DNA from 3 places in the Duganella sp. AC917 genome. Region 3 is predicted to be linked to each of the others. Evidence: predicted binding sites of a transcription regulator. Region 3 holds the regulator's gene; each other region holds the start of a gene.
What was found. Region 3 encodes FliA, which starts transcription of late flagellar genes. Its sites were predicted from a motif close to CTAAAGTTTNNNNNNNNNNNGCCGNTA; they were not measured.
Positions count from the first base shown of each region.

Region 1 (5,660 bases), 6.7 Mb from region 3:
CAACGTGCTGGCCGATACCGCCACCGGCTTGGGTGCGGCCAAGATCGCCGGCGCGCCAACGCCAGCCAACGGCACCACGGCAGCGATCGACTCGACGCCGATCGATATTCCAAAAGGTACCTCGGCCGCTCCGGCCTCGGTAACGGTCGGCGGCTCGGTCAGCTTCTCGTCCGATAGCGGTTTCTCGGTCGCCTCGACCGGCACCGCCATCATCGGCGGCACGGCCGGCACCGCGATCGGTTCGGACCTGCAGTCGGTCGCCAAGCTCGACGTCAGCACCGTCGAGGGCTCGAACGCGGCACTGAAAACCATCGATTCGGCGCTGAACCAGATCAACAGCAACCGCGCCGCGCTGGGTGCGATCCAGAACCGTTTCGCCTCGACCATCGCCAATCTGAACACGACGACGGAGAACTTGTCCGCTTCGCGTAGCCGGATTCAGGATACCGACTTCGCTGCGGAAACGGCCACCCTGACCCGCGGCCAGATCCTGCAACAGGCCGGCACCGCGATGCTGGCCCAGGCCAACTCGCTGCCGAACGGCGTGCTGTCGCTGCTGCGTGGTTAAGATCCGGGGATGAGTTGACGTCGTCCAGTCACTCCGACTAGGTTCCCCGGCTGATTTTTCGTCAGTCGGGGATTTTTCGTAAAGGAACGTATCATGACTATCGATACCATAGGCTCCGCCACGACGGTGCGCCAGGCCGATCGCGCATCCGGCAGCGATGCGGCCGTGTCGCCGGGCGCCCCGCGCGCCCCGGCCACGGCGCTCGACACGGCGGCCGCCGTCAAGGGTCCGGCCAACGTGCCAAGCGCCGAGCAGCTCAAAGAGGCCGTCTCGCAGCTCAACAAGGCGTCCCAGGACAAGTCGCAAGGCTTGGAGTTTTCCATCGACAATGACAGCAAGCGCACCGTCGTCAAGGTGATCGACCAGACCACCAAGGAAGTGCTGCGCCAGATTCCGACCCCGGAAGCGCTGGAAATTGCCAAGGCGCTGGCCTCGAAATCCAGCACCGCCGGCTTGCTGATCCAGCAAACCGCATGAAGCGGCCGCGCCCAGCGCGCGCCGCTTTTTCTTCTTTTCGGGCATGCTTCCCAGAGGCAATGTCCAGCATGCCCCATTCGCGTTGACGCCGTCGGCGCCCGCCGCTGCGGCTGTGCCGCCTGTTTTTTCCGCTTTGCCCGAACAGGCCGGTAATCGCCCCTCTCAAGTCCGGTTTGATTCTGCCGATACTGTCTTATATTATTGCTTTACTTAGGAGCGCATTGTGGCCATCTCATCCCCCGGCATCGGCTCAGGCCTGAACGTCAACGACATCGTCAGCAAACTGATGGTGGCCGAATCGACGCCGCTGGCGCAATTCGACAAGAAGTCGGCCAGCTATCTGGCGCAGGTGTCGGCCTTCGGCAACCTGTCGAGCGCGCTCGGCTCCTTCCAAGCGTCGCTCTCGAGCCTGACCTCGCTGAGCGGCTTCCAGACCATGTCGACGACACCGGGCGACGCCTCCATCTTCACCGCCACCGCCAACGGCACCGCCAAGCCGGGCAGCTACCGGGTCAACGTCACCCAAATCGCCCAGGCACAGACGCTCGCTTCGCAAGGCTACAAATCGACCACGGCCGCCATCGGGCTGGGCGCCAAGACCACCATCAATTTCTCGCTCGGCACCGTCAGCGGCGGCACCTTCGGCATCACCGGCGGCGCGCTCGGCGCCAGCCTGACCAGCGGCGGCCTGACGCCGGGCGCGCTGAGCATCAACGGCACGGCCATCGCCACCGACGGCACCACGCGCAGCGCGCGCCTGCTGGCCGACGCCGTCAACGCCAAGAGCACCACCACCGGCGTGTCGGCCAAGGCCACGGCCACCGTCACCAGCGCCACCCTGTTCGGCGCGGCCGGCGCCTCGAGCTTCGGCCAGGTCGACACCAGCGGCGGCGGCACCTATTCGCTGTCCGTGGGCGGCGTGGAAATCGCCGTCCAGGCCGACGGCGTGGCCGGCGGCGCCGGCGTAACGGCGGCCTCGATCGACGCCGCGCTGACCGGCAACACGGCCACCGCGCGCGCGCTGGCCGACGCCAATATCACCTATACCGGCAGCGCCGCCGATGGCACTTTGCAATTTACCAATGCCGACGGCAGCAACATCGCCATCGCCGAAGCCGTCTCCGGCACCGTCACCGGCGGCATCGGCAACAACGGCGCGGCCAATATCGGTTCGAGCACCACGGCCGTCGGCGCCATTTCGCTGGTGTCGGCCGACGGCAGCCCGATCAAGGTGGGCGGCACCAATCCGGAAGGCGCCGGCCTGACCGCCGGCACCGGGGGCGCCTACCTGGGCGCCGACTTTGCCGCCGACGGCGACCGCACCAGCGGCAACATCGTCATCGATAGCACCAATAATTCCCTGCAAGGCATCAGGGACGCGATCAACAAGGGCAATTTCGGTGTCACCGCCACCATCGTTTCGGACGGGTCGACCGGCACCGGCGCAACCCCGAACCGCCTGATCCTGACGTCCACGGCCAGCGGCCAGAGCTCGACGATGAAAATCACGCTGGCCGGCACCGGCGGCGATCCGGCCGATCCGGCGCTGGTCGGCCTGCTGGCCTACGATCCCAACGGCGTGCAGAACCTGAGCCAGAAAGCGGCCGCCTCGGACACCAAGGCCACCGTCAATGGCATCGACGTCACCAGTTCCAGCCTCGGCATCTCGGGCGCCATCGAAGGCGTGACCATCAGCACGCTCAAGGTGGGCGCGTCGACCCTCACGGTGGCCAAGGACACGGCCGCGCTCACCGCCTCGGTCAACGGTTTCGTCAAGGCGTACAACGAGCTCAATAGCCAGATGACCTCGCTGGGCGGTTACAACGCCGACACCAAAACCGGCGGCCCGCTGCTCGGCGATCCCACCTTGCGTAACCTGCAATCGTCGATCCGCGCCCAAATGTCGGGCACCATCACCGGCTTGCAGGGGACCAGCCTGAAGAACCTGTCGCAGATCGGCATCGCGTTCCAAAAGGATGGCACGCTGACGCTCGACACCTCAAAGCTGCAAAAGGCCATCGACAACAACTACAACGATATCGCCGGCCTGTTCGCGGCGGTCGGGCGCAGCACCGATCCCGATGTGAAATTCGTCAGCTCCAGCGCCAAGACCAAGGCCGGCGATTACGCGGTCAATATCACGCAGCTGGCCACCAAGGCGACGTTGCAGAGCACGGCGGTGCTGCCTGCCGAAACCACGATCGACGCCGGCACCACCTGGACCATCACGCTCAACGACACCGTGCCGTCCAACCTGAACAACACGCAAACGGTGAGCATTCCTGCGGGCACCTACAATCCGACCCAACTGGCCACCATGCTGCAATCGGCGATCAACGGCGTAAGCCAGTTCTCCACCGCTGGCGCGACGGTGGCGGCGACCATCGGCGATGACGGCAAGCTCAAGCTGGAATCGACGCGCTACGGGTCCAAATCGAACATTTCCGTCTCGAACGACTCCGGCACTGCGACCTCCGCCGTGTTCGGCAGCGGCGCCCCGGTCAACGGCGTCGACGTCGCCGGCACCATCGGCGGCTTCACGGCGACCGGCGACGGCCAGACCCTCACCGGCGCTCCCGGCGCCGACGTCGACGGCTTGAAACTGACGGTCGAGGGCGACACGGTCGGCTCGCGCGGCACCTTCGGCTTCTCACAAGGCTATGCCTATCAGCTCAACACGCTGGCGGCCGGCTATCTGGGCGCCCAGGGGGCGCTGACCAGCCGCACCTCCGGCCTGAATAAAACCGTGGCCGAGATCACCAAGCAGCGCGACACCTTCAGCGCCCGCCTGGTCGACATCGAGGCGCGCTACCGCAAGCAGTACTCGGCACTCGACACGACGATCGCCAGCATGAACACGACCATGTCATTTTTGACGCAACAACTCGCGGCCCTGGCGGCCAACAGGTAACACGAACCCATTCACAGGAGACGGAATATGTTCGGATCTCGACACACTGGCGTGCATGCCTATGCCAACGTCGGCATGGAAACAGGCGTTGTGGCCGCCAGCCCGCACAAGCTGATCGTCATGCTGTTCGACGGCGCGCTGGTGGCGCTGAACGCGGCATTAAACGGTATGCGCAGTGGCAATATCGCCGAAAAAGGCAAATCGATCTCGAAGGCCATCATGATCATCGACAGCGGCCTGCGCGCCGCGCTCGACAAAAAGGCCGGCGGCGAGATCGCCGAGGGGCTCGACTCGCTGTACGAGTACATGAGCGGGCGCCTGCTGACGGCCAACATCACCAACGACACCGGTATCGTCGAGGAAGTGCAGCGCCTGCTCATCGAGCTGCGCGACGCCTGGAACGCCATTGCCGACACCCCCGCCGTCACCGGCATCAAACAACCCAACCTCGCGAGCGCCTGATCCATGATGACGAGCCAAGAAATCCTATCCGTGTACGCCGCCATGGCGGCCCTGACCGAGCAGATGGTGCAGGCCGCTACCCGCAGCGACTGGGACATGCTGGTGCTGCTCGAGGAGCGCGTGGCCGTCCACGCGAAGTCGCTGCGCGAGCAGGAGCCGCCGGCGCCGATGCGCGGCGCCGAGCGCGAACGCAAGATCGAACTGATCCGCCAGATGCTCAACGCCGACCGCCAGATCCGCGACCTGACGATGCCATGGATGGAGCAATTGTCCAAACTGATCAACTCGACCGGCACGGAACGGCGCGTGGTTAGCGCCTACGGCAGCGTTTAAAGCAGGCCGGCGTCATGTTGCCGCGTTTTGACGCCGCCGTCCTGCCCGTCCGCCCGGCCGACGGCCTTGGCGCCGGCGCGGCCGTCGGCGACGACCGCCAGGTCGCCTTCCAGCGCGCGCTGCAGGGCATGGTCGGCAAGTCGGTGACAGCTGAAGTCATGTCGCGCTTCAACGACGGCAGCTCGCTGGTCAAGGTGGCCGACAACGCGGTGCGGATGATGTTGCCGCCCAATGTCAACGTCGGCGACCAGGTGCCGCTGACGGTGCTGACCGCCTCGCCCCGTCCGACCTTCCAGCTCGGCACCGGCACGCCGGGCGCCTCCCCCACCGTGGTCTACAGCGAAGGCGCGGGCGCCGATGGCGCCGACGCGCTGTATTCGCCGTCGCTGCCGTCCCAGCAAGCGGCCGGCCAGCCCGCCGGCCCCGGACGTGCGCCGGCCGCCACCGTTCCCGGCCAGCCGGGCCAGCCCGATGCAGGCGCGGCGGCCGAACCGGACGCCCTTCCCGGCCAGGCGCGACCCGGAGCCGGCCCCGCCGCTACCGCCGCCCAGCCCGACACGCAGCCCGCCTTGGCGCGGCCCGGCGCCGAAGCCGCCCAAGCCGCCGCCACACAGGGAAAACCCGCCGATGCCGCAGCGGCTGGACGCCCATTGCCGGCGGGCGCCGGCCAGGCCGCCGCCGCACAATCCGCACCAGGCGCGCAAGCGGCCGGCACGCCGCTGCCCGCCGACGCCGTCAAGCCGCAGAGCCTGGCGGCCACGCTGCTGGGCAAGGCGCCATTGACGCCGTCCAGCGAACTGCCCGCACTGGACCACACCACGCCGCAATCGACGTTGAGCAACACCGCGCGGGTGCTGACGTCGGTGCTGACGACCGCCCAGAGCGGCCAGGTGGCGCAACTGGCGCTGA
Region 1 covers NZ_OZ409848.1:2,315-7,974, reverse strand. The annotation lists gene ACZ0BA_RS00045 (flagellin N-terminal helical domain-containing protein) at 1-568, shown strand, start outside; gene ACZ0BA_RS00040 (flagellar protein FlaG) at 662-1,045, shown strand; gene fliD (flagellar filament capping protein FliD) at 1,269-3,956, shown strand; gene fliS (flagellar export chaperone FliS) at 3,984-4,418, shown strand; gene ACZ0BA_RS00025 (flagellar protein FliT) at 4,422-4,751, shown strand; gene fliK (flagellar hook-length control protein FliK) at 4,766-5,660, shown strand, end outside.
Region 1: fliD (flagellar filament capping protein FliD) is a predicted target of FliA. The motif match lies at 1,207-1,233, and genes of this name have one in related genera.

Region 2 (11,464 bases), 6.7 Mb from region 3:
AGTTGCCATACACGCTGTCGGCCGAGACGATGATGTTGTTCAGCCGCCGGCTGCGCACCACCGGCGGGCTGGCGGAAATCAGCGGCAAGGTCACGGCGTCGCGCTGCACGATCTCCTGGAACTGGCGGTAGAACGCGCGCCGCCTGGCCGGATCGAGCTCGATCTGCGCCGCCTCCAGCAACCGGTCGACCTCCGGGTTGTTGTAGTGCGCGCCGTTGGAAAACGCGATCCCCGGCTGGAAATTCTTCGACCAATAAAAGCGCTGGCTACCGATCGCCGGGTCGGGACCGGCCGCCGCGCCATAGACCACGGTATCGAAGTCGCGCCGCGTGTAGACGCGGTTGACGAATTCGCCGGCATCCTGCACGCGCACGTTCAGCTGCACGCCGATGCGGCGCAAGCTGCCGCGCAAATACTGCGCCGCCGTCGTCATCGCGTGCGTGGGATACGGATCGCACGTCAACGTCAGGCGCACGCCCTTTGCATCCGGCTTCAGTCCGGCCGCGTCGAGCAATGCAATCGCGCGCGCCGGATCGTAGGCGTAGGACGGCAAGCCAGTGGCAAAGAATGCCGGCAGCGTTTCCGGAATCGGCGAGGTGGCTGCCACCGCGTCCCCGAACCAGACATTCTTGACCAGGAAATCACGATCGATGGCATGGGCGATGGCTTGGCGCACACGCGGGTCGCGCAGCGCCGGCCGATCCAGGTTGAACTCGAACGAAGTGATGGTCGACGAAAAACCGGTCGGACGGGTATCGACCACCAGCGCCGGATTGCGCCGCAACCGCACCACATCGGCCGGCGCGGCGGCGGTGGCAAGCTGGATCGTGCCCGTTTCCAGCGCGGCCGCCATGGACGCCGGATCGGGCAGGAAGCGAAAAATCAGCCGGTCCAGATACGGCTGCTCCGGTTGCCAGTAGTGGGGATTTCGTTCAAGCACGAGATTGCTGCCGCGGGTCCAGCTCACGAAGCGGAACGGCCCCGTACCGATCGGCGCGTTGTTGGCCGGATTGCGCAGCACCTCACCCTGCTGGTACATGTGGGCCGGCAAAACCTGCGATTCGGCCGAGGCCAGCGCGCTCAAAATATACGGCGCCGGCTTGGACAGGCGCCATATCGACGTCAGCGGATCGGGCGAATCGACCGCGACCACGTTGGCAAAGGTGCCACGACCACGACTGTGATAAACGCGCCACACCTTCAGCAGCGAAAACGCCACGTCGGCCGACGTGAACGGCTTGCCGTCATGCCAGCGCACGCCCGGGCGCAGCTTAAAAGTTAAGGTCAGGCCATCCTTGCTCACGCTCCAGGCGGTGGCCAGCTGGGGCTGCGGCGTCAGCGTCAGGTCGTAGGTCAGCAGACCGTCGAAGATTTTCCCCGACACCATCTGGCTCGGTCCGGCCGAGGTGATCGCGCTGGTCAGCGTGGTCGGCTCCGGATTGGCGCCGACCACCAGCGTGCCGCCGCGCTGTGGTACGGCCGACGCGGCGGCCGCGCCTGACAACGCGGGCCAGGCCAGCGCGCCCGCGCCGACCGCGCCGATGAATTGTCGTCTTGAAAATTGCATGGCACCTCCCCGATCAATGTGGCGTGCGATCACCAGCTGACATCGACGCGCGCGTAGTAGTAGCCGCCATCGATGCCGTAAGGCGAAACCCAGCTGTACGAAGGGCTGGTCACCGGGATCGCAAAGAAGCGCTTGGCCTCGCTGTTCAGCTCGTTCGGGCGCTTGCCGAAAAGGTTGTCGGCACCGAGCGATATGCGCACGTGCTTGTTGTAGGCGTACCCGGCGTTGAGGTTGGTGATGAACGCGGCATCGACCTCCTCGTCGCGCGCGGCGGCGACCGAACTGGCGTTACGCACCTTGCCGTAGCGGGTCTCCTTGATGGTCAGGTCGAACTTGCCGATCTTCCACAAGGCGCTCAGCGAACTGATATTTTTCGGGTTGTTCTCCGTCAGCGCGCTGATGGTGGCGCGGTTGTAGGCGATGCCGCTGTTGGCCAGCACGGCGGGGATCGCCGCCAGTTCCGTGACCTTGGTCGAGTTCTGGTTGCTGGTGAAGATCCAGTCGATCTTGCCGTAGCCGGCCGGCAGGTCGGTGCGATGGTCGATCACCAGATCGAGGCCACGGGTACGCGTGCTGGCGGCATTGGTGAAATACGTCACCGAGGTGATCTGGCTCGACGCCAGGCCGCTCGCGTTGAGGATGCGATTGACTGTCGCCCCCTGCAAGGTCGGGGTGGAGATGATGCGGTTGCGAATCGCGATCTGATACGCGTCCAGGCTGACGTTGGTGTCCTTCCACGGCTTCAGCACCAAGCCCACGCTGTGACTGACGGAGCGTTGCGGCGACAGGTCGGTGGCGCCAAGCGCGCGCGCCACCACGCTGTTGGGCGGCGCCGTCAGGGCAAAGCTCTGGCGCAGTTGGGCGGTGGTCGGATCGGTGGTGTAGCCGCCGACCTTGGTGCTGTAATACTGCTGCTGCATGGTCGGCGCCGAGAAGCCGTTGCTCACCGTGGCGCGCAAGGCGACGCCGTCGCTGACCGCATAGCGGGTCGACAGCTTGCCGGTCCTCACGTTACCGAAGTCGTTGTAATGCTCGAAGCGTGCGGCGGCCGCCGCGCTCCATTTGGCGCTGAAGTCCTGGCTGAAGTCGGCGTACACGGCGTCGTTGGTGCGCGAGTACGAACCGGTGACGTCGGGCGAGAAACCGCCCATGCCCGAGGCGCCCGGATTCGGCCGCTGGCCGGCCAGCGGGCCCGACGGGAACGCGTATCCCCCATTGGCGTACGACGCCCATTCGCCCTCGAGCTGCTTGAAGTGCTCGACCCGGTGCTCATAGCCGGCCGACACCGTCAGCGGCCTGGCGAACCAGCCGCTGGCCACGCTGCGCGTCACATCCAGATTGGTCACCCACTCGCTGGACTCGAGCGCGCCGTCGTAGAAATCATGCTGGGTTTGATAGGCCGGCCCCAGCGAGCCGTTCAGCGACTCCTTGGTATAGATCTTCGCCTTGTCGTGGCCGTAGCTGGTGCTCAGGTCCCAGTCCCAGCCGAGCGCGTTCTTGCCGCGCGCGCCGGCCACCACCTGGAAATCGGTTTCCCTGGTTTCGAACTTGGGGATGAAGCCGTCCGGGTAGACGTCGGGATAATTCTGCGGCGAGCTGGCGGGACGGTAGTAGCCCCATCCTTGTGAATAGCGGTCGCTGGCGGTCGAATACGAATACAGCGTGACGTCGTCGTTCAACGGCAATTCGGCGTTGTAGGCCAGGTTGTAGGTCTCGCCGGCCGGTTTGCCCATGATCATCTTGTAGCGCGACTGCGACGTCTCGCGCGGATCGTTACCGAAATAGATTTTGGTGGTGGTCGGGATCGGTCCCTGGTTGTTGGTGGCGCGGTGGGCGTCGGCGGTGGCGCTGATGTTGATGAAGCCGCCTTTGTCGCCCAGCTCGAAGCCCTGGCTGAACAAGGCGTTGTTGGTCTTGCCGCGACCGTCGAAATCGCCGACCGTCTCGCCATACTGGCCATACAAATAGCTGAAGGCGCCGCCGCCGGCATTGGTCTTCAGGATGATGTTGATCACGCCGCTGATGGCGTCCGAGCCATATTGGGCGGCGGCGCCGTCGCGCAGCACCTCGATGTGTTCGACCGCGCTCATCGGGATCAGATCGAGATCGGTGGGCGACTGGCCGTTGATGATCAGCGGCGTTTTGTGGCGGCGCTTGCCGTTGACCAGCACCAGCACGCTGTTGGCGTCGAGGCCGCGTAACGTGGCGGTGGCCACGGCAATGCCGGTCTGGCCCTTGAAGCCGGGCGTGTTGCTGTAGGAGGGATACAGCGTCGACAAGGCGTCGCGCAGGTTTTGCTTGCCGGTGCTCGCCAACTCCTTGGCGCCGACCACGTCGATCGGCGACAGGCTGTCGGCGATGCTGCGCGCCGCGCCGCGCGAGCCGGTCACCACCACGATATCGCGCGCCTGGATGGCGCCGTTGTCGATTGCCGTCGGCGCGTCCTCGGCCATGACCGCAGCGCTGGCGAACAAGCTGCCCAGCACCAGCGCCAGGGGCGACAGACGCGGCAGACGCGGCACAGCGCGGCAAGTTCCTTGTTTTTTTTGCGACAACTTCGACATCAGAGACCCCTAGTGAGAATGTGTGAGAAACCAGTTCACGGGGACTATATCAATCGATGTTTTCTTTGATAACGAATCTTTTTGTCGTCTGTTATTACATTTGGTTTACGCGTAAAAGCCGGAGTGAGCGTCTAACGATATGCGTTTTAAGCACTGGACGTTTGCAGCCGATTGCGGCAAGCTGATCGGCCGGAAAGCCAGTATCCGTGCGGCTCTGGGGCGACGAGATAAGCGTCCGGACATTAAAAATCGTACCGGCCGAACGATATTTTTTTATTATTTATATTATTTTCGGCGTCGCCTAGGGCCGCGCCAGCGGATCATACCAATACGCCTTGTTAGACAACGGCGTCTTCGGTGGCAGGAACGGATTGTCCAGCTTGAAAATGCGCCGTTTGCGCAAACCCACCTTCTCGATCAGGCCATCGTAAGCCTGATGAAACAGCCGATCCAGACGTCCATCGGCGGCGATCGACCGCATGCCGTACTCCAGCCGTTCCGCCAGTCGCGGCTGGGCAGGCGAGATGAAAAAATAACGCGCCAGCGGCATGTACAGCGCCAGCTCTTCCTCGATGGCCAGTGTAGGCAGCCCGGGGGCGTAGGCTTCCCGCTCGTAGACCGCCTCTTCCACCGAACGGGGGAAAAACACAAACCGCTCGGCAGCGAGCATGGCCTGCATGCCGAGGACGGAAGTGCCCATCACAACTTTGAAACCATTATGGACGAGCACCGGCGTCGAGCCCCACTGCCGGCCGGCGCCCACCGTCAGTTCCTTCAACTGCGGCAAACCGCGCACCGCGCTGAACTGTGCCTGGCGGCGGCCGTCGATCAGGAAAATGCGGTAGCCGGAAAATCCTTTGTCGATCGGAATGCGGATCGGGACCAGCTTGCGCTCCCACTCCTCCGAAGTGACCTGCGCGGTCAGGTTGACCATGTCGCCCTTGGCCATTTCCTGCATCAGACGGTCCCGCTCCATGATCAGCGGCGCGACGATCAGCTCGAAAGGGCCGTATTTTTCGCTCGACGCCTCCAACGCCGCCTTCAACACGGCCAGCGCGTACCGGTCCCGGTAATCAGGATTATTGAAGACAAAATCACCCCGGTAGGTATCGAGCGCGCGCGCCGGTTGCGACCAGCCCAACAGCGCCAGCGCCAGCAGCGCGCCGCCGGCCAGCCGTACGGCGCCCGCCGGCAGGCGGCCGGTCCGACCCCGCTTGAGGACAAGTGCCGTGTTCATGGTGCCCATTGTATCGCCGCGCGCAATGTCAGTCGGCCACCGGCGCCGGATAACTCACTTCCAGTATCTCCAGCTCTTCCACCCCATGCGGGGCCTGGAACGTGATGACATCGCCTTCGCGCGCCTTGGTCAGCGCGCGCGCCACCGGCGCCACCCAGCTGATCTTGCCGTTCAGCGGGTCGAGCTCGTCGATGCCGACGATGGTGATCGTGCGGGTTTCGTCGTTCTGGTTGCAGTAGGTGACGGTGGCGCCAAAGAATATCTGGTCGCTACCATGATGCACGCTGGGATCGACGATGGCCGCCGAATCCATGCGCTTGGTGAGGAAACGGATGCGGCGGTCGATCTCGCGCAAGCGCCGTTTGCCATATATATAGTCGCCATTTTCGGAACGGTCGCCGTTGGACGCGGCCCAGTGCACGATGCGCACGACCTCTGGACGGTCGACGTCGATCAGCTGCAACAGCTCATCCTTGATGCGCTGGTAGCCGGCCGGCGTGATGTAGTTCTTCGACCCGGCCGGTATCGCCAGCGCCAGCGCGGCGGCTTCCTCGTCGTCGTCCCCGTCCGATTCTTTGACAAATGCTTTATTCATACGGATCATTGTACCCCCTGCCCGTCGCGCCGCACGATAGGGTTTCCCCGCATCGGCGATGCTTCACGTATCATGCTGTCAGAGGAGCAACATAACCGATAATGAAACCCATCCGACGATACGCACGCAGACTGTTCGCGCCGCTGGTGTATCTCGCCGCCGTGTTGCTGCTGCTGGAAGACTGGCTCTGGACGCTCGGCGCGCGCCTGATGGAAAAGCTGACCGCGTGGCCGCCGCTGCACCGGCTCGAGGCGTGGATCTGCCGCCTGGGGCCGTACGCGGCGCTGGTGCTGTTCGCGCTGCCGGCGGTGCTGCTGTTTCCCGTCAAGCTGCTGGCGCTGTGGGCGATGGGCAACGGCCACGCGCTGACCGGCTTGCTGGTCATTGTCGCGGCCAAAGTCATCGGCGCGGCGGCCGTGGCGCGGCTGTATCTGCTCACCCGCCCGGTGCTGCTGACCATCCTCTGGTTCGCCCGGCTGCTGCACTGGTTCCTGGCGATCAAGGAACGCTGGATAGCCAGCCTGCGCGCCACCGCCGCCTGGCGCCGGGTCGAGGCCCTGGCGGCCAGGCTGCGCCGCTGGCGGCAAGCATTGCCGGCGCCGACGGCCGGCAGCTGGACGGCGCGCTTTCGCCGCCTGCTGAAACGTATCCGCGCCCGCTGGCGCGCATGATCCCGACACTTCTTTCGACGGCTACCCCATGACCGCACCTCCCGACACCCCCAACGACAGCGCCGCGCTGGCGGCAGAGCTGGCCGAGGTGCGCGCCCGCTTCGACGCCATCGTCTCCAACACCCCCGGGCTGGTCTACCAGTTCGTGCTGCATGCCGACGGCAACGTTTCTTTCCCCTACCTCAGCGACGGCTGCCTGGCCCTGCTGGGCGTGACGGCGTCCGAGCTGCACGCCGAGCCCGCGCGCTTCCTCGACCTGATCCTGCCCGACGACCGCCGCGCCTACCGCGACGCCATGCAGGCGTCGGCGTCGGCGCTGTGGAGCTGGAACTGGGAAGGCCGCATCTGGGTCGACGCCTGGAAAGACGTCAAATGGATCAACCTGCGCGCCACGCCCCACGCGCTGCCCGGCGGCGGCGTGCGCTGGAATGGCATGATGACCAACATCACCGAGAGCAAACTGGAACAGATGGAGGTGCGCCAGTCGCGCGCCCGGCTCGCCGAGCTCAGCGCCCACACCGACCGCGTCAAGGAACAGGAACGCACCCGCATCGCCCGCGAGATCCACGATGAACTGGGCGGCAACCTGACGGCCATCAAGATGGCGCTGGCCATGCTGGCGGCCCGCCTCGACGGCGCCGACCCGGCGCTGCGCGAGAAAACCGACTATGTCGACGCGCTGGTCGACCGCACCATCGATGCCGTGCACCGCATTTCGCTCGACCTGCGCCCCGCGCTGCTGGACCTGGGGCTGGTGGCGGCGCTCGAGTGGCAGGTCAAGGAGTTCGAAAAGCAGGCCGGCGTGCCGAGCACCTTCAGCGCCAACCAGCGCGACATCGCGCTCGACAACGACCAGGCCACGGCGCTGTTCCGCATCGCCCAGGAGGCGCTGACCAACATCGCCAAGCACGCCAACGCCACCCGGGTGACGGTCAAGCTGGCGCGGCTGCGCCACCACGTGTCGCTCAAAATCACCGACAACGGCGGCGGCATCCGCCAGGCCGACCGCGCCAAGGCCGCCTCGTTCGGCCTGCGCGGCATGGCCGAACGGGCGCGCGCGCTGGGCGGAACGTTAACGCTGAGCCACGCCGCCGGGGGCGGAACTGTTGTAGCGATCAAGATTAAGCAAGATAGCGCGCGCGAAACGCTCATCGCGGCCGCCGCCGGCACTACAATAGCTGGAGAAAAAATTACCACTGTGAAATAATGTCACGGCGGGCATCCAGCTAGCGTAGAGAAATATAACAAAATGACAGAAAAAGCCATTATCAAGGTCTTCATCGCCGACGACCACGCCATCGTGCGCGAGGGCTTGAAGCAGATCCTGGCCGAGACGCGCGACATCGTCGTGGCGGGCGAAGCGGAGAACGGCCTCGACGCCGTCAAGCTGTTCCGCAAGTCCGAATGCCAGGTGATGCTGCTCGACATTTCGATGCCGGACCGCAGCGGCATCGAGGTGCTCAAACAAATCAAGAAGGAAAAGCCGGAGCTGGCGGTGCTGATGCTGTCGATGCACCGCGAGGACCAGTATGCGATCCGCTCGCTCAAGGCCGGCGCCTCCGGCTACCTGACCAAGCAGAGCGCGCCGCGCGAGCTGGTGACGGCGATCCGCCAGGTGGCCGGCGGCCTCAAATACATCAGCCCGGCGCTGGCGCAGGAACTGGCCAACCACGTCGGCGAGGACCACGAGGCGCCGCCCCACGACACCCTGTCCGACCGCGAATACCAGACCCTGACGATGATCGCCTCGGGCAAGACGGTGGGCATGATCGCCAAGGAACTGTCGCTGTCGGTCAAGACCGTGAGCGAATACCGCGCGCGCCTGCTGGTCAAGATGAAACTGAAGAACAGCGCCGAACTGACGCACTATGCGATCAAAAACCAACTGATCGAGTAATCGGACGCGGGCGACCCGGCGGCGCGGGTAAGATAGTGGTTGCTTGATAAGCTGCACCCAGGGCCGCGCGCCCCGGATGGTTGACGGATTGCACATAGTTAATGCCGTGATGAAAGGCATGATCCGCCCCCTGCTCCGCGCATTGCCATTCAGGACACGGCCTTATCATGGTGGTAATCAGAAAACCTTTTAAAAGGCCGCGTGTCATTTATGTCCAAACCATCCACTCCCGAGCTGAATCCGGCCGAGATCGCCCGCGAGGCGTTCAAGCGGCTGGCCGTGCGGCGCATCGCGCCGACACCGGAAGCGTACCGGGATATATATAACGAGATCGCCGGCATCACCGAACCGGCCGCCGCGACCGCGCCGGCAACGGCGGCGCCGCTCGGCAGCGTCGACCCCGGCCCGGAATCGGTGCTCAGCCAGTTCGCCACGCGCCTGACCGAAAACACCGGCGACCTGGCCGACTTCGGCCGCCGCTTCAACCGCGCCGTCAAGACGCGCGACTGGGAAGGCTACGCCAAGACGCTGTCGCAACTGGTCGAGCGCCATTTCGTCGCCCGCAAAGGCATCGAGATCGCCGACGCCGACAACGAGCAAAGCCGCGTGCTGCGCGACCTGCTCAGCCGCACGCTGACGTTTGCCGTCGCCTCGCTGCTGAGCGGCGCGCCGGTGCTCGTGGCCGAGGCCGAATCGCTGGGCGCGGCCACCAAGCTGGCCCACAGCGAGGAAGCGCTGGCCGAGATCGGCCTGCGCCTGAAACAATTGTGCTTCCAGATCGAACTGCGCGGCGGCGACAGCGGCGAGCAGCAGGAATTGCTGCTGCGCCTGTTCAAACTGCTGCTGGAAAACGTCAGCGAACTGCTCGACGACGACAGCTGGCTGCGCGGCCAGATCGAATCGGTGCAAAACCTGATCGCCGGCCCGCTCGACGTGCGCGCGCTCGAGGAAGCCACGCGCAGCCTCAAGGAAGTGATCTACAAGCAGGGCCAGCTCAAGCACAGCCTGTCGGACGTCAAGCTCACCGTCAAGAACATGATGATGACCTTTATCGACCGCCTCAGCCAGGTCGCCGCCTCGACCGGCGACTTCCACGAGAAGATCGGCGGCTATTCGGAAAAGATCAGCAAGGCCGACAATATCTCCGAGCTCAACAGCATCCTCGACGAAGTGCTCAAGGAAACCCGGCTGGTGCAAAGCGAAGCGCTCAAGGCGCGCGACAAGATGGTGTTGGCGCGCCAGGAAGTGCAGGACGCCGAGTCGCGCATCCACGCGCTCGAGGCCAAGCTGCAGCATTTGAGCGAACTGGTGCGCGAGGACCAGCTGACCGGCAGCCTCAACCGCCGGGGCCTGGACGATGTCTTCGAGCGCGAGACCGCGCGCGCCGACCGCCGCGGCACGCCGCTGTGCATCGCCATCCTCGACCTGGACGATTTCAAAAAGCTCAACGACACCTACGGCCACATCGCCGGCGACGCCGCCCTCAAGCATTTGGTCAAGATCGTCAAGGACACCTTGCGTTCGATGGACGTGATCGCCCGCTTCGGCGGCGAGGAATTCCTGATCCTGATGCCGGAAACCTCGGTCGAGGCGGCCGCCACCACGATGACCCGGCTGCAGCGCGAGCTGACCAAGCACTTCTTCCTGCACGATAACGAAAAAGTGCTGATCACGTTCTCGGCCGGTGTGGCGTTGCGCCGCCCCAACGAGGAGCAGACCGAACTGGTCAAGCGGGCCGACAAGGCGATGTACACTGCCAAACAGACCGGCAAGAACCGGGTGGTGATCGCCGAGTAGTACCGCAACGTGGTCGAATCGACCAACAACGGGCGTCGGCGCCTGTCGAAACCACCCCAACCCGGCCTGCGCCGGGTTTTTTTTCGTCGAAAACAGTGTGAAAAATAATTATTTTGGCCCTAAAGATTCCGGATTCGCGGTCGTTTAAGCGGGCACATGGCGCGAACTTGAGGCGACAAACAGCGATTTCTTACTGTTTCCCACCCTAAAGCTTCCCATAGGGCAACCGTTAATCATTACAACAGCGGTTTGATTGTCTCGGAACAGGGAGACAGACCAAAGTGAAATGAGCATCTAGCCCAAATCGAAGTAATCTGGAGAATCATCATGGCACAAGTCATCAATAGCAATATTTCCTCGCTGAACTCGCAACGTAACCTGAGCACCTCGCAAGCTTCCCTGTCGACCTCGCTGCAGCGTCTGTCTTCCGGTCTGCGCATCAACAGCGCCAAGGACGACGCCGCCGGTCTGGCTATTTCCGAGCGCTTCACGTCGCAGATTCGCGGTAACCAAACGGCTGCGCGCAACGCCAACGACGGTATCTCGCTGGCTCAAACGGCCGAAGGTGGCTTGAGCACTGCTGGCGATCTGCTGCAACGTGTGCGCGAACTGGCCGTCCAGTCCGCCAACGGCACCAATTCCGATTCCGACCGTAAATCGATCCAAAACGAGGTCTCGGCCCTGTCGCAGGAACTGGACCGCGTCGCCAACACCACCCAGTTCAACGGCCAGAACGTGCTCGACGGCTCGCTGACCTCGGCCCAGTTCCAGGTCGGCGCCAACTCCGGCCAGACCATCAATGTGGGCGTGCAGTCGGCCAAGGCGACCGACCTCGGCAATAACACGCTGAAATCGGCCACCGGCAGCACCCTGACCAGCGCATTGTCGCAGCCTGTTGCCGGCGCAGCCGTCGACGGCCAAAACAACGTGGCGGCAGCCGAAACGTTGTCGATCAAATCCGGCGCCGGCGTCAGCACGGACCTGCTGGTCGCCCAGGGCGCCAGCGCGGGCAAGATCGCCAAGGACATCAACTCGCTGAGCACCACGACCGGCGTCACGGCCCAGGCCACGACCACCGCCACCATCACCGGCATCACCGACGGCTCGGTCCAGTTCGAACTGCGCGGCGCCAATTC
Region 2 covers NZ_OZ409848.1:8,170-19,633, reverse strand. The annotation lists gene ACZ0BA_RS00085 (ABC transporter substrate-binding protein) at 1-1,567, opposite strand, end outside; gene ACZ0BA_RS00080 (TonB-dependent receptor plug domain-containing protein) at 1,597-4,089, opposite strand; gene ACZ0BA_RS00075 (hypothetical protein) at 4,433-5,368, opposite strand; gene greB (transcription elongation factor GreB) at 5,397-5,963, opposite strand; gene ACZ0BA_RS00065 (hypothetical protein) at 6,065-6,634, shown strand; gene ACZ0BA_RS00060 (sensor histidine kinase) at 6,663-7,841, shown strand; gene ACZ0BA_RS00055 (response regulator) at 7,884-8,531, shown strand; gene ACZ0BA_RS00050 (GGDEF domain-containing protein) at 8,742-10,328, shown strand; gene ACZ0BA_RS00045 (flagellin N-terminal helical domain-containing protein) at 10,656-11,464, shown strand, end outside.
Region 2: ACZ0BA_RS00045 (flagellin N-terminal helical domain-containing protein) is a predicted target of FliA. The motif match lies at 10,534-10,560, and genes of this name have one in related genera.

Region 3 (11,464 bases):
TTGCTCACTGGCGACGAACAGTGGGTGCTGGTGCATCTGGAAATCCAGGGCCGCCACGACACGGATTTCGCCGAACGCATTTTCGTCTACTGGCGCATTTGCTCACGCAGGCAACCAAAGGCGACGTGCATCGGCGACGCACAGCCAAATGGCGATTGACCAAGCTACTGTATGAGCGGGATTGGGATCGTCGGCGTATCATCAACCTCTATCGCGTGATCGATTGGATCATGTCCTTGCCACCGGAAATGGATGCGCGGCTGCGCGACGATATCTTGTATTTCGAAAGGAGAAACACCATGGCTTATATGTCTTCCATCGAGCGCATTGGCATGGAGATCGGCCGGAGACAAGGGCTAAAAGAAGGACTGCAAGAAGGGCTGCAGGAAGGCCGCCGGGAAGCGCTTGCCGAAACCCTGGCTTTGTTGTTAAGCCAACGTTTCGGCGAACCCGATGCGGTGGTCAGCGGCCGGCTGAAAGCGGCCACCGCAGATCAGCTCGCCGCCTGGACCAAAAACGTCCTCGCCGCCCCCAGCTTGCCAGAGGTTTTCGCTAACAAATAGACAAGCTTCACCGCCAAGGTGAAATGCGGCCCCTTTCCGGCCCTGTTCATCGGATCGTTTCCTAAGTGCATCGTCAATAATGGCACTGTCCGAGTAGAAAAGCGTCTCATCCGGTAGACGCGCTACTCAAGCTACAGGAGTCGATGATGGCCAAACCTACCTCGCAAGCACGCGCCGCCCAGTTCCTGGGGAGCCAGCCATGAACGTCAAAAAATTCAGCGCGCCGACTTCGCGCGAGGCGTTGCGCAAGGTGCGCGAATCGCTCGGCCCGGACGCCGTGATCCTGTCGAACCGCCAGTGCGATGGCGGCGTCGAAATCCTCGCGCTGGCCAACGACGACGCCGCGTCGCTGTCGTCGCCGGCGCCCCATTCGCCGATGGCCGATCCGATGCCGTCGCTCGACCTGAACCTGCCGCAGCGCCGCGTCGAGCAACGCATGGAGCCACGCTTCGACAACCGCGCTGCCGAGATCCCGGCCGAGCCGGTGCGCCGCGTCGTCGCCTCGCCATCGTCGTACGCCAGCAAGACCGCCGCAGCTGCCGCCGCGGCTCCAGTGCAGCCGCGCGCACCGTCGCTCGACGTCGACCAGATCACCGCGATGGTCGCCTCGGCCGTCGCCAGCGCCAAGCAGAACGCCGCCGCCGAAATGCAAGTGATGATGGGCGAAATCCGCGCCATGCGCGGCATGATGGAAACCCAGCTGGCCGAAATTTCCTGGGGCAGCACCCAGGCGCGCGAGCCGCAGAAGGCCGCCGTGCTGCGCGAGATGCTGGCCGCCGGTTTCTCGGCCAGCCTGGCGCGCTACCTGATCGAAAAGCTGCCGGCCGACCGCGACGCCGCCGACAGCATGCGCTGGATTAAAACGGTCCTGACCCGCAACCTGTCGGCCATGGCCAACGAGGATGCGCTGATCGACCAGGGCGGCGTGTTCGCGCTGGTCGGCCCGACCGGCGTTGGCAAGACCACCAGCACCGCCAAGCTGGCCGCGCGCTGCGTGATGCGCCACGGCCCGGACAAGCTGGCACTGATCACCACCGACGCCTATCGTATCGGCGCCCACGAACAACTGCGCATCTACGGCAAGATCCTGGGCGTGATGGTGCACTCGGTGAAGGACGAAGCCGACCTGCGCATCGCCCTCAAGGAACTGCGCAACAAGCACACCGTGTTGATCGACACCGTCGGCGTCAGCCAGCGCGACCAGATGGTCACCGAGCAGGTCTTGATGCTGCAAGGCGCCGGCTCCGACGTCAAGCGCCTGCTGTGCCTCAACGCCACCGCCACCCAGGAGACGCTCAACGAAGTGGTGCGCGCCTACCAGGGCAGCGGCCTGGCCGGCTGCATCATGACCAAGCTTGACGAAGCGGCGGCGATCGGCAACGTGCTCGATGTCGTCATCCGCCAGAAGCTCAACCTGTTCTACGTATCGAACGGCCAGCGCGTGCCGGAAGACCTGCACCTGGCCGATCCGGCCTACCTGATCGACCGTGCTTTCAAACTGAAACGCGACGCCGTCAACACCCAATACCTCGATGCGGAGCTGCCGATGCTGATGTCCAACGCCGCCAACGACCTGGCGATGCGCGAGGTGCACCTTGGCTAATTTCGATTTCGACCAGGCGGAGGGACTGCGCCGCATGCTGGCGGGGCCCAAGCCCCGCATCGTCACCTTCCTGTCGGCCACGCCGCAGGACGACAAGGGCGCCATGCTAGTCAACCTGGGCGCTTCGCTGGCGCGCGCCGGCAACGACGTGTTGATGATGGATGCCTGCGCCAGCGCGCACGGCGTGGCCACGCGCCTCGGCGTCGACGGCGGCGCCAGTTTGCTGAACGTCGCGCGCCAGGAGTGCGCGCTCAATCAGGTGATCCACCAGGTGCCGCAGGGTTTCGCTGTGGCGTCAATGACACGCGGCGCGCTGCGCAGCGGCCCGGATGAAACGCGCCGCCTGGCCAAGGCTTTCGACGTCCTGGTCAAGCAGACCGGCATCGTCATCGTCGACGGCGAATTCGACGGCGAGGCTTTCCCGGTGCCGGTCATGGCCAGTTCCGAGATCGTGGTGCAGGTGTCGAACAGCGCCACCTCGATCAAGGCCGCCTACAGCATGATCAAGCGCCTGAACCAGGAATTGGGCCGCCGCCCGTTTGGAATTCTGGTCACCGGGGCTTCCGAATCGGAAGCAAAAGTGGTATACGATAATATGGCGCAAGCGGCAAGCCGCTATCTGGCCGTGAACCTGGTCTCGATGGGATCCGTGCCGGCCGACGAATACCTGCAGCGCGCCGCGCGTCTGGGTCGCGCGGTGGTCGACGCCTTCCCGCTGGCCGGCGCGTCGGTCGCTTTCCGTCAACTGGCGGGGCGCCTCGCGCTGGCCGGTTCGCCGTCGGTCGCACGTTCACTGTGAGCGGAAAGGGCGGGCGGCGAAGATCCTGGCGCATAGCTAATTATCAATGAACCATCAATAAGAATATAAACATCAGGCTATGTACACGGTCAAAGGGAAAGCGGACAAGAATTCTTTGCTGACGGAGCATATGCCGTTGGTCAAGCGCCTTGCCCATCACATGAAGGCGAAACTGCCGCCCAGCGTCGAAGTCGACGATCTGGTGCAAGCCGGGATGATCGGCCTGCTCGACGCCATCAGCCGTTACGAGGACACCCACGGCGCCCAGTTCGAGACCTATGCCGTGCTGCGCATCCGCGGCGCCATGCTCGATGAACTGCGCAACAGCGACTGGCTGCCGCGCTCCATGCGCCAGAACATGCGCAAGATCGAAACGGCGATGAGCACTTTGCAGCAGCGCCTGGGCCATCCGCCGACCGAGTCGGAAGTGGCCAAGATGCTCAAGCTGTCGCTGGCCGACTACCAGGAGATGCTGTCCGACGGCGGCGGCCACCAGCTGGTGTATTACGAGGATTTCCACGCCGACGACGGCAACGACAGCTTCCTCGACCGCTACTGCTCGGACGAGGAGAGCGATCCACTGCGCTCGCTGCTCGACGGCGACTTCCGCCAGGCCGTGATCGACGCCATCGACGCGCTGCCGCCGCGCGAGAAAATTTTGATGGGGCTGTACTATGAAGAGGAGCTCAACTTGAAAGAAATCGGCGCCGTGATGGGCGTATCGGAATCGCGCGTATCGCAATTGCATACGCAGGCCGTCGCGCGCCTGCGCGCCTCGCTCAGGGAGAAGTCGTGGACTGGGCCAGTGTAATCGGTGTATTGCTGGCGCTGGCCGGCATCGCCGTCGGCCAGACGCTGGAGGGCGGCAAGCTATCGTCGCTGCTGCAGCCGGCCGCCTTTGCCATCGTCGTCATCGGCACCTTCGGCGCCGTGCTGCTGCAGACCAAATTCCGCACCTTCGTGCGCGGCCTGAAGATGCTGCGGCTGGTGTTCGCGCCGCCCAAGGACACGCGCGCCGTGCTCGCGCGCGACATCAACGCCTGGAACCTGGCGGCGCGCCGCGACGGCCTGCTGTCGCTGGAGCGCTACATGCTCGCCTCCAAGGACAAGTTCAACACCAAGGGCCTGCGCCTGATCGTCGACGGCATCAATCCCGACAAGCTGCGCCACCTGCTCGACACCGAGATCACCGCCTACGAAACCGAGGAGCGCCAGGCGGTGCGGATCTGGGAATCGGCCGCCGGCTACTCGCCAACGATCGGCATCCTCGGCGCCGTCCTGGGCCTGATCCACGTGATGGAAAACCTCACCGATCCGAGCAAGCTTGGCGCCGGCATCGCCGTCGCTTTCGTCTCGACGATCTACGGCGTGGGCCTGGCCAACCTGTTCTTCTACCCGGTGGCCAATAAACTCAAGGCCATCGTCACGCAGGCCGTGCACCAGCAGGAGATCGCCGCCGCCGTGTTCTACGACATCGCCACCGGCGACCACTCGCGCGTCATCGACGAGCGCATCGCAACGCTGCTGCGGGAGCACTGACATGCAGTACCAGTACCGGCGCGCGCGCAGGAAGTTCGACGAGGAAGTGGAGAACCACGAGCGATGGCTGATTTCCTACTCGGACTTCATCACCTTGCTGTTCGCGTTCTTCGTCGTGATGTACGCCATCTCCTCGGTCAATATCGGCAAGTACAAGGTGTTCTCCGACGCCTTGGGCGATGCCTTCGGCGGCGCCGGTTCGGCCGAGCCGATTAACACGCAGGTGCAAAACCTGCCCATCCCCAATCCCGGCCTGAAGCGCCGCACCGAAATGCTGCGCAAGGAAAAGGAGCAGATGACCAAGCTGGCGCAGGACTTGTTGTCCACGTTGGCGCCGCTGGTCAAGGAGGGCAAGGTGCGGGTGACGCAGAACAGCCGTGGCGTGAGCGTCGAGATCAACGCCAGTGTGCTGTTCGATCCGGCCGATTCGCGCCTGACGGCCGATTCGGTCGAAGCGCTGCGCGCGGTCGCCGCGCTGCTCAAGGACGACAGCCACAACGTGCAGGTCGAGGGCCACACCGACAATCTGCCGATCAGCACATCGCTGTATCCATCGAACTGGGAATTGTCGGCGGTGCGCGCCAGCAGCGTGGTGCGCCTGTTCATCGACTCGGGCGTGGCGCCCGGGCGCCTCACGGCGGTCGGCTTCAGCTCCAACGTACCGGTGGCGCCCAACGACAACCCGATCGGCCGCGCGCGCAACCGCCGCGTCGCCGTCACCATCCTGTCGGGCATCCCCGATACGGTCACCGAACTGCCGACGACGCCGGCGCCGACAGCACCCGCGGCCACCCCGGCCCGATAATCAAAAACACGCTAAACCAGGTAGGGCGGATTAGCGAAGCGTAATCCGCCATGCCCGCGCCAACGCAGCGCACGCAGCGCCAACAAAGGCGCTTCGCAATTTACCAAGGGAAAGTGATCAGCCGGCCAAAAAGCCGCGGCTACGCGGAATCGTGCTCGACATCCCGCTGGCGCTGTAGAAGTTATTCGCGCCGGAAGACAAAGGTTGCAACGCCTGCAACGCGCCCTGGGTATGGCCCATCTGTTTGTTGATCAACATGCCGTTGACCCGGTTCAGTTCCTTGGCCTCGCGCGTGTGCTCGAGCAGCTGTTTCCACGACTGGCCGATCTGCTCGTCGGCGCTGGCGGCGATCCACGCCTCCATGCCCGATTCCTGCGCGGGAAAACCTGCCTTGCCCAAGGCGCGATGGCGCTGGGCCGACAACAGCGTCATTTGCGCGATGAGCGCGGTTTTTTTCGCCGTGACCGCTGGCAAACCGTCGATTTCCGCAGTCACCAGCAATTGCTGCTCCTGTTTGAGCAGCTCGAGCAGCGTGGCCATGATCTGCGCTTCTTCACGCAGATTGTTGAGCGGGGTGACGGTTGACATGGCTATCCTATCGTTTCCTTGAGTGCAGCAGATCCTTGACTGTATCCAGCAAGCCATCCGCTACTTTTTCCGAGTTGACCTGGAACTGGCCATCGGCGATTGCCAGCTTGATGCGCTCGACTTTTTTGGTGTCGAACACGCCGCTGCTGCCGCCGGCCGCACTGGCCGCCATGGCCTGGCCCTGGGGCGACAGGCGCACACTTTCCGAGCTGGCGGCGGTCGGCGCCGGCGCAGCCTTGTCCGCGCCGCGCGCGGTCGAGGCGGGAGCCGCGTTCGACGCCGGCAAGCCGGTCGTGTTCTTTAATGTATCGTTGATTTTCACAGCATCATCCTTCTCTGGTTGGGACCTAAAGCCCCGGGATCTGAGTATTTAACGGCGCCTGCTCGAAAAACTTTAGCCTCGCGCGTCATCAGAACCCTGCGTTCGATCAAAACGCCACCTCCACCAGTCCGCCTGCCTTGGCGATTCCGGTGATTTGTTGCCCACCGGAAGTTTTAACCTGAACCACCTGACCGTCGCCCGCCGTGCCCATGGCGCGCGCCTCGGCCGAGACGCTGAAACCGGAACCGTTCGACACCAGCCGCACCAGTTGTCCGGATTGCACCACCGGCTTGGTGCGCAATGTGTCGATCCGCATCGGCGTGCCGGGCGGCAAGGAGCTGTTGCTGCTGCGGCCGACCACCTGGCTGATGTCGGTGGCTATACCTGCCGGCAACATTGTCAAATCGCCTTGCAACATCACCAACTGGCCCGCTTCGATGGTCTGGCCCTGCGCCAGCGGCGCGGCGCTGGCGACGTATTCGCCAATGACCGTCACGCTGGCTTGAATATATACCGTCCAGGCCGACGGTGTCGCACAGCGCACGCCGACGGTGGTCTTGCCCCAGGCGCGCGCGCCGGGCATGAAAAAGGCTTGCGGCGCCGGGCAGGGGGCCAGGCTCATGCGCGGGTCGATGGCGCCCACGGTCACGCTCACCTGGCCGGGCAGGCCGCCGGTTTGCACCTGCAGGAACTCTTCCACGGTGCGCTTGAGCGCGGCGCGGTCGTGATAGGCGGCCTGGCGCGGCTGGGCCTGTTGGCCGGGCTGGGCAAGCTGGTTTTGCCGGGCCTGCGCGGTCGCGGCGGTCGCCGACAACAGGGCGATGGCGGCAAGCCGGATGGCGGATTGTGCAAGTTGTGTATGGCGCGATGTCATGGCGTAGGTTTCCCCTTCAATATTGCCATCATAGTCCCGCGGGCCCGACTTGAAACCTTGAATAGCGCGGAAAAGCGGGTGCTTCTCTGTCGATGGTTCACTGAGGCAACTCCGTATGATGAATCCTGTCATAACAAGTTCGTCCACTGTTTGGGCGGTATCCGGAGGTTGTCATGCTTGGTAAACTCGACGAGTACATGCGTTTTAACGAAGCCGCGCTGAGCCTGCGCTCGCAGCGGCAGACGGTATTGGCGTCCAACATCGCCAACGCCGACACGCCTAATTACAAGGCCCGCGACGTCGACTTCGGCAGCGCGCTCAAGGCGGCGCTGGACAAGGCCAGCCCAAGCGCGAGCGCCACGCTCAAGACCACGGCCACCAAGCATTTCCCCAACCCCCAGCAAACAGGTGGAACGCTGGCCGACGGCACGCCGTTGTTGTATCGCGGCGTGGTGCAGGGCGCCGTCGACGGCAACACGGTCGACATGGATGTCGAGCGCAACCAGTTCGCCGACAACGCCATCCGCTACGAGGCCGGCGTCACCATGATCAACGCCCAGATCAAAGGGATGATGGCGGCGATCCAGTCAGGGAACTAATCATGTCACTATTTAAAATCTTCGATGTCTCCGGTTCGGCCATGAGCGCCCAGGCGCAGCGCCTCAACGTGGTCGCCTCCAACCTGGCCAACGCCGACAGCGCCACCAGCGCCAGCGGCGAAGCCTACCGCGCCCGCCAGGTGGTATTCGAAGCCACGCCGACGGCCGCAGGCGATTCGACCGGCGTGCGCGTGCGCAAGGTGGTCGAGGACCAGTCGCCGATGAAGCAGATGTACGACCCCAAGCATCCGATGGCCGACGACAAGGGCTACGTCACCATGCCCAACGTGAATGTGGTCGACGAGATGGTCAATATGTTGTCGGCGTCGCGCTCGTACCAGACCAACGTCGAGACGATGAACGCGGCCAAGTCGCTGCTGGCGAAAACGCTGACCATCGGTCAGAACTAACAAGATCAAGAGAGTCCAACCATGGCCACCACCAGCGGCATCATCGACACGCCCAAGGCGTCGACCTTCAACACCACCAACACCGCCACCAGCAACACTGCGGCGAGCAACGACATCGGCGCCGACCAGGACAAGTTCATGAAGCTGCTGATCACGCAGCTGAAGAACCAGGACCCGCTTAATCCGATGGACAACGCGGCCATGACCAGCCAGCTGGCCCAGCTGTCGACCGTGACCGGCATCAACAAGGTCAACGCCACCCTGGAATCGCTGCGCACCGACCAGGCCAGCGCCCAGTCGATGAACGCGGTCAGCCTGATCGGCAAGGGCGTGCTGGTGGCCGGCAAGGGCATCGAACTGAGCACCAGCACCGACGCGGCCGGCGTCAAGACCAGCAGCAGCGTGTTCGGCGTCGACCTGGCCTCGCCGGCCGAGACGGTCGACATCAGCATCATGGACAAGACCGGCACGGTGGTGCGCACGATGTCGATGAAAAACGCCGACGTCGGCACCTACCCGATCACGTGGGACGGCACCACCGACGCCAAGACGGCGGCGGCCGCCGGCAGCTACACCTTCAGCGTCAAGGCCGTCACCAACGGCAAGACGCTGACCGACGCCACCCAGTTGCAGCTGGCGGCCGTCGCCAGCGTGTCGACCGGCGCTGCCGGCGTCAAATTGAATACCTCGCTTGGCCATTTCACGATGGCTGAAATCAAGGAAGTTTTGTAAGTCTCACACCATAGGGGAATACCATGTTCCAACAAGGACTGAGCGGCCTGAACGCCGCATCCAAATCGCTGGACGTCATCGGCAACAACATCGCCAATGCCAGCACGGTCGGGTTCAAGGGTTCGCAAGCCCAGTTTGCGGACCTGTACGCCAACTCGCTCAACGGCGTCTCCGGCAACAACCCGGGTATCGGTGTGACGACCTCCAAAATTGCCCAGCAATTCACGCAGGGTAATATCGAAACCAGCAACAACCCGCTGGATGTATCGATCAACGGCGGCGGCTTCTTCCGCCTGGTGGTCAACGGCGCGGTGCAGTACTCGCGCAACGGCCAGTTCCATGAAGATAATACCCATACGCTGGTCAACGCCCAGGGCGCGCAGCTGACGGGCTACCTGTCGAACACGGCCGGCGTGATCCAGCTCGGCGCTCCGGTGCCGTTGACGCTGGACAAGTCCGACCTGACCCCGGTGCAGACCACCAAGGCCAACTTCCAGATGAACCTGAGTTCGGCTGAAAAAGTGCCGAAAACGATCCCGTTCAATGCGAACGACCCGGACAGCTACAACAAGCAGACCGTGCTCAATGTGTATGACAGCCTGGGAACGTCACACATCATGACCACGTACTATGTCAAGACCGACGCCAACACTTGGGATGTGTACGCTTCCGCCGATAACAAGGAAGTCGTCTCGGCCGGTGTCGCCGCCGCCATCAACGGCGACCAAGGCGTCGCTGACGCCCGCACCGCCTACAATGACGCAGTGCGCCTCGCGCCGGCGGATCCAGCCGCAGTAAGCGCGGCCGCCTATAACTACGCGTCGGTCGCTTATCAGGTTATGACGGCCGCCGCCACGACGCCGCCTGCCGCCGCTTCTCCGGAGCAACTGGCCGCGCTGGACGCCGCCTTCGCTGCGCTTGACGTGGGCACCCCCGGTTCGATTCTTGACAAATCGCCGGACGACATCGCCGCCAAGCTGGCGGCCGCCATCACCGTTCCAGCCGTTAAAGCAGGCACCTTGATCTTCGATCGCAATGGTGCGCTCAGCCCTGGCGCGATGGCCGCGCTGCAGCCGACGCCGCAAACCCTGCCATTCTCGATCAGCCTGCCGATCTTCCCGGACACCGGCGCACAGCAGCCGATGGTGGTGAGCACTACGTTCGACAAGACCACCCAATACGGCAGCGTGACCAACGACCTCGGCTCGACCCAGGACGGCTACTCGGCCGGTTCCTGGCAGCGTTACGCGATCGACGAGAACGGCGTGATCCTGGGCCAGTACAGCAACGGCAAGTCGCGCGCCATGGGCCAGATCGCCATGGCCAACTTCGCCAGCGTCGACGGCCTGACCCCGCTGGGCAACAACGCCTGGGCGGAAAGCTCGAACTCAGGTCCTCCACAAGTGGGCGTGCCCAACGCCGGTTCGATGGGTTCGCTGCGCGCCAGTTCGGTGGAAACGTCGAACGTCGACCTGACGGCCGAACTGGTCAACATGATCACCGCGCAACGCGTCTATCAGGCCAACGCGCAGACCATCAAGACCCAGGACGGCATCATGCAGACCTTGGTCAATCTGCGTTAATGTTGAAGATGCAATAAAGGGAACAAGCCATGGACCGTCTGATCTATACCGCGATGACCGGGGCGCGGCACGTGCTGGAGCAACAAGCCACCACGTCCAACAACCTGGCCAACGTCAACACCACCGGCTTTCGGGCGCAGCTCGACAGCTTCCGCGCCGTGCCGGTGGTGTCGGAGGGCTTGCAAACGCGTGCCTTCGTGGTCGATTCGACGGTCGGCGCCGACATGCGCGCCGGGCCGATCCAGACCACCGGCCGTCCGCTTGACATCGCCATCCGCGACCAGGGCTGGATCGCCGTGCAGTCGCCGGACGGCTCCGAGGCCTACACCCGCAATGGCAGCCTGAAGGTCAGCGAAAACGGCCTGCTGCAAACGACCAGCGGCCAAACGCTGATCGGCGACGGCGGCCCGATCGCCATTCCGCCGGACGTGACGGTGATGATCGCCGGCGACGGCACCGTCAGCACCGTCTCGACCGATTACCAGCCTGGGCCGTCCAACACGCTCGGGCGCATCAAGCTGGTCAATCCGGACCCCAAGGGCCTGGTGCGCGGCAACGACGGCCTGTTCCGCCAGAAGGACGGCACGCCGGCGCAGAACGATCCGCTGGTGCGGGTGGTCGACGGCGCGGTCGAGGGCAGCAACGTCAATCCGGTCGATTCCATGGTCAATATGATCAGCTTGGCAAGGCAGTTCGAGATGCAAATGAGCCTGCTGAAGAACGCCGAGAATAACGCAGCAAAAGCCACCCAGATCCTCGCTTTGGGTTGATCGCCTCTCCCGCATAATGGTGGTGTGGGATGAGTAGCTGTCGCTTCTGGCCGCTCCCATCCATGCTACGGGAGAAGGAAAATGATACGTTCACTTTGGATCGCCAAGACGGGCATGGAAGCGCAGCAGACCGCGCTCGACGTCACATCCAACAATCTGGCCAACGTCAGCACCAACGGGTTCAAGAAGTCGCGCGCCGTCTTTGAAGACCTGCTGTACCAGAACATCCGCCAGCCCGGCGGCCAATCGTCGCAACAGACCAACCTGCCGTCCGGCA
Region 3 covers NZ_OZ409848.1:6,701,354-6,712,817, forward strand. The annotation lists gene ACZ0BA_RS29295 (hypothetical protein) at 1-159, shown strand, start outside; gene ACZ0BA_RS29300 (hypothetical protein) at 156-563, shown strand; gene flhF (flagellar biosynthesis protein FlhF) at 763-2,166, shown strand; gene ACZ0BA_RS29310 (MinD/ParA family ATP-binding protein) at 2,159-2,965, shown strand; gene ACZ0BA_RS29315 (RNA polymerase sigma factor FliA) at 3,045-3,776, shown strand; gene ACZ0BA_RS29320 (flagellar motor protein) at 3,758-4,504, shown strand; gene motD (flagellar motor protein MotD) at 4,506-5,309, shown strand; gene ACZ0BA_RS29330 (flagella synthesis protein FlgN) at 5,427-5,897, opposite strand; gene flgM (flagellar biosynthesis anti-sigma factor FlgM) at 5,905-6,219, opposite strand; gene flgA (flagellar basal body P-ring formation chaperone FlgA) at 6,326-7,093, opposite strand; gene flgB (flagellar basal body rod protein FlgB) at 7,267-7,692, shown strand; gene flgC (flagellar basal body rod protein FlgC) at 7,695-8,102, shown strand; gene ACZ0BA_RS29355 (flagellar hook assembly protein FlgD) at 8,124-8,834, shown strand; gene ACZ0BA_RS29360 (flagellar hook protein FlgE) at 8,858-10,417, shown strand; gene flgF (flagellar basal-body rod protein FlgF) at 10,447-11,187, shown strand; gene flgG (flagellar basal-body rod protein FlgG) at 11,269-11,464, shown strand, end outside.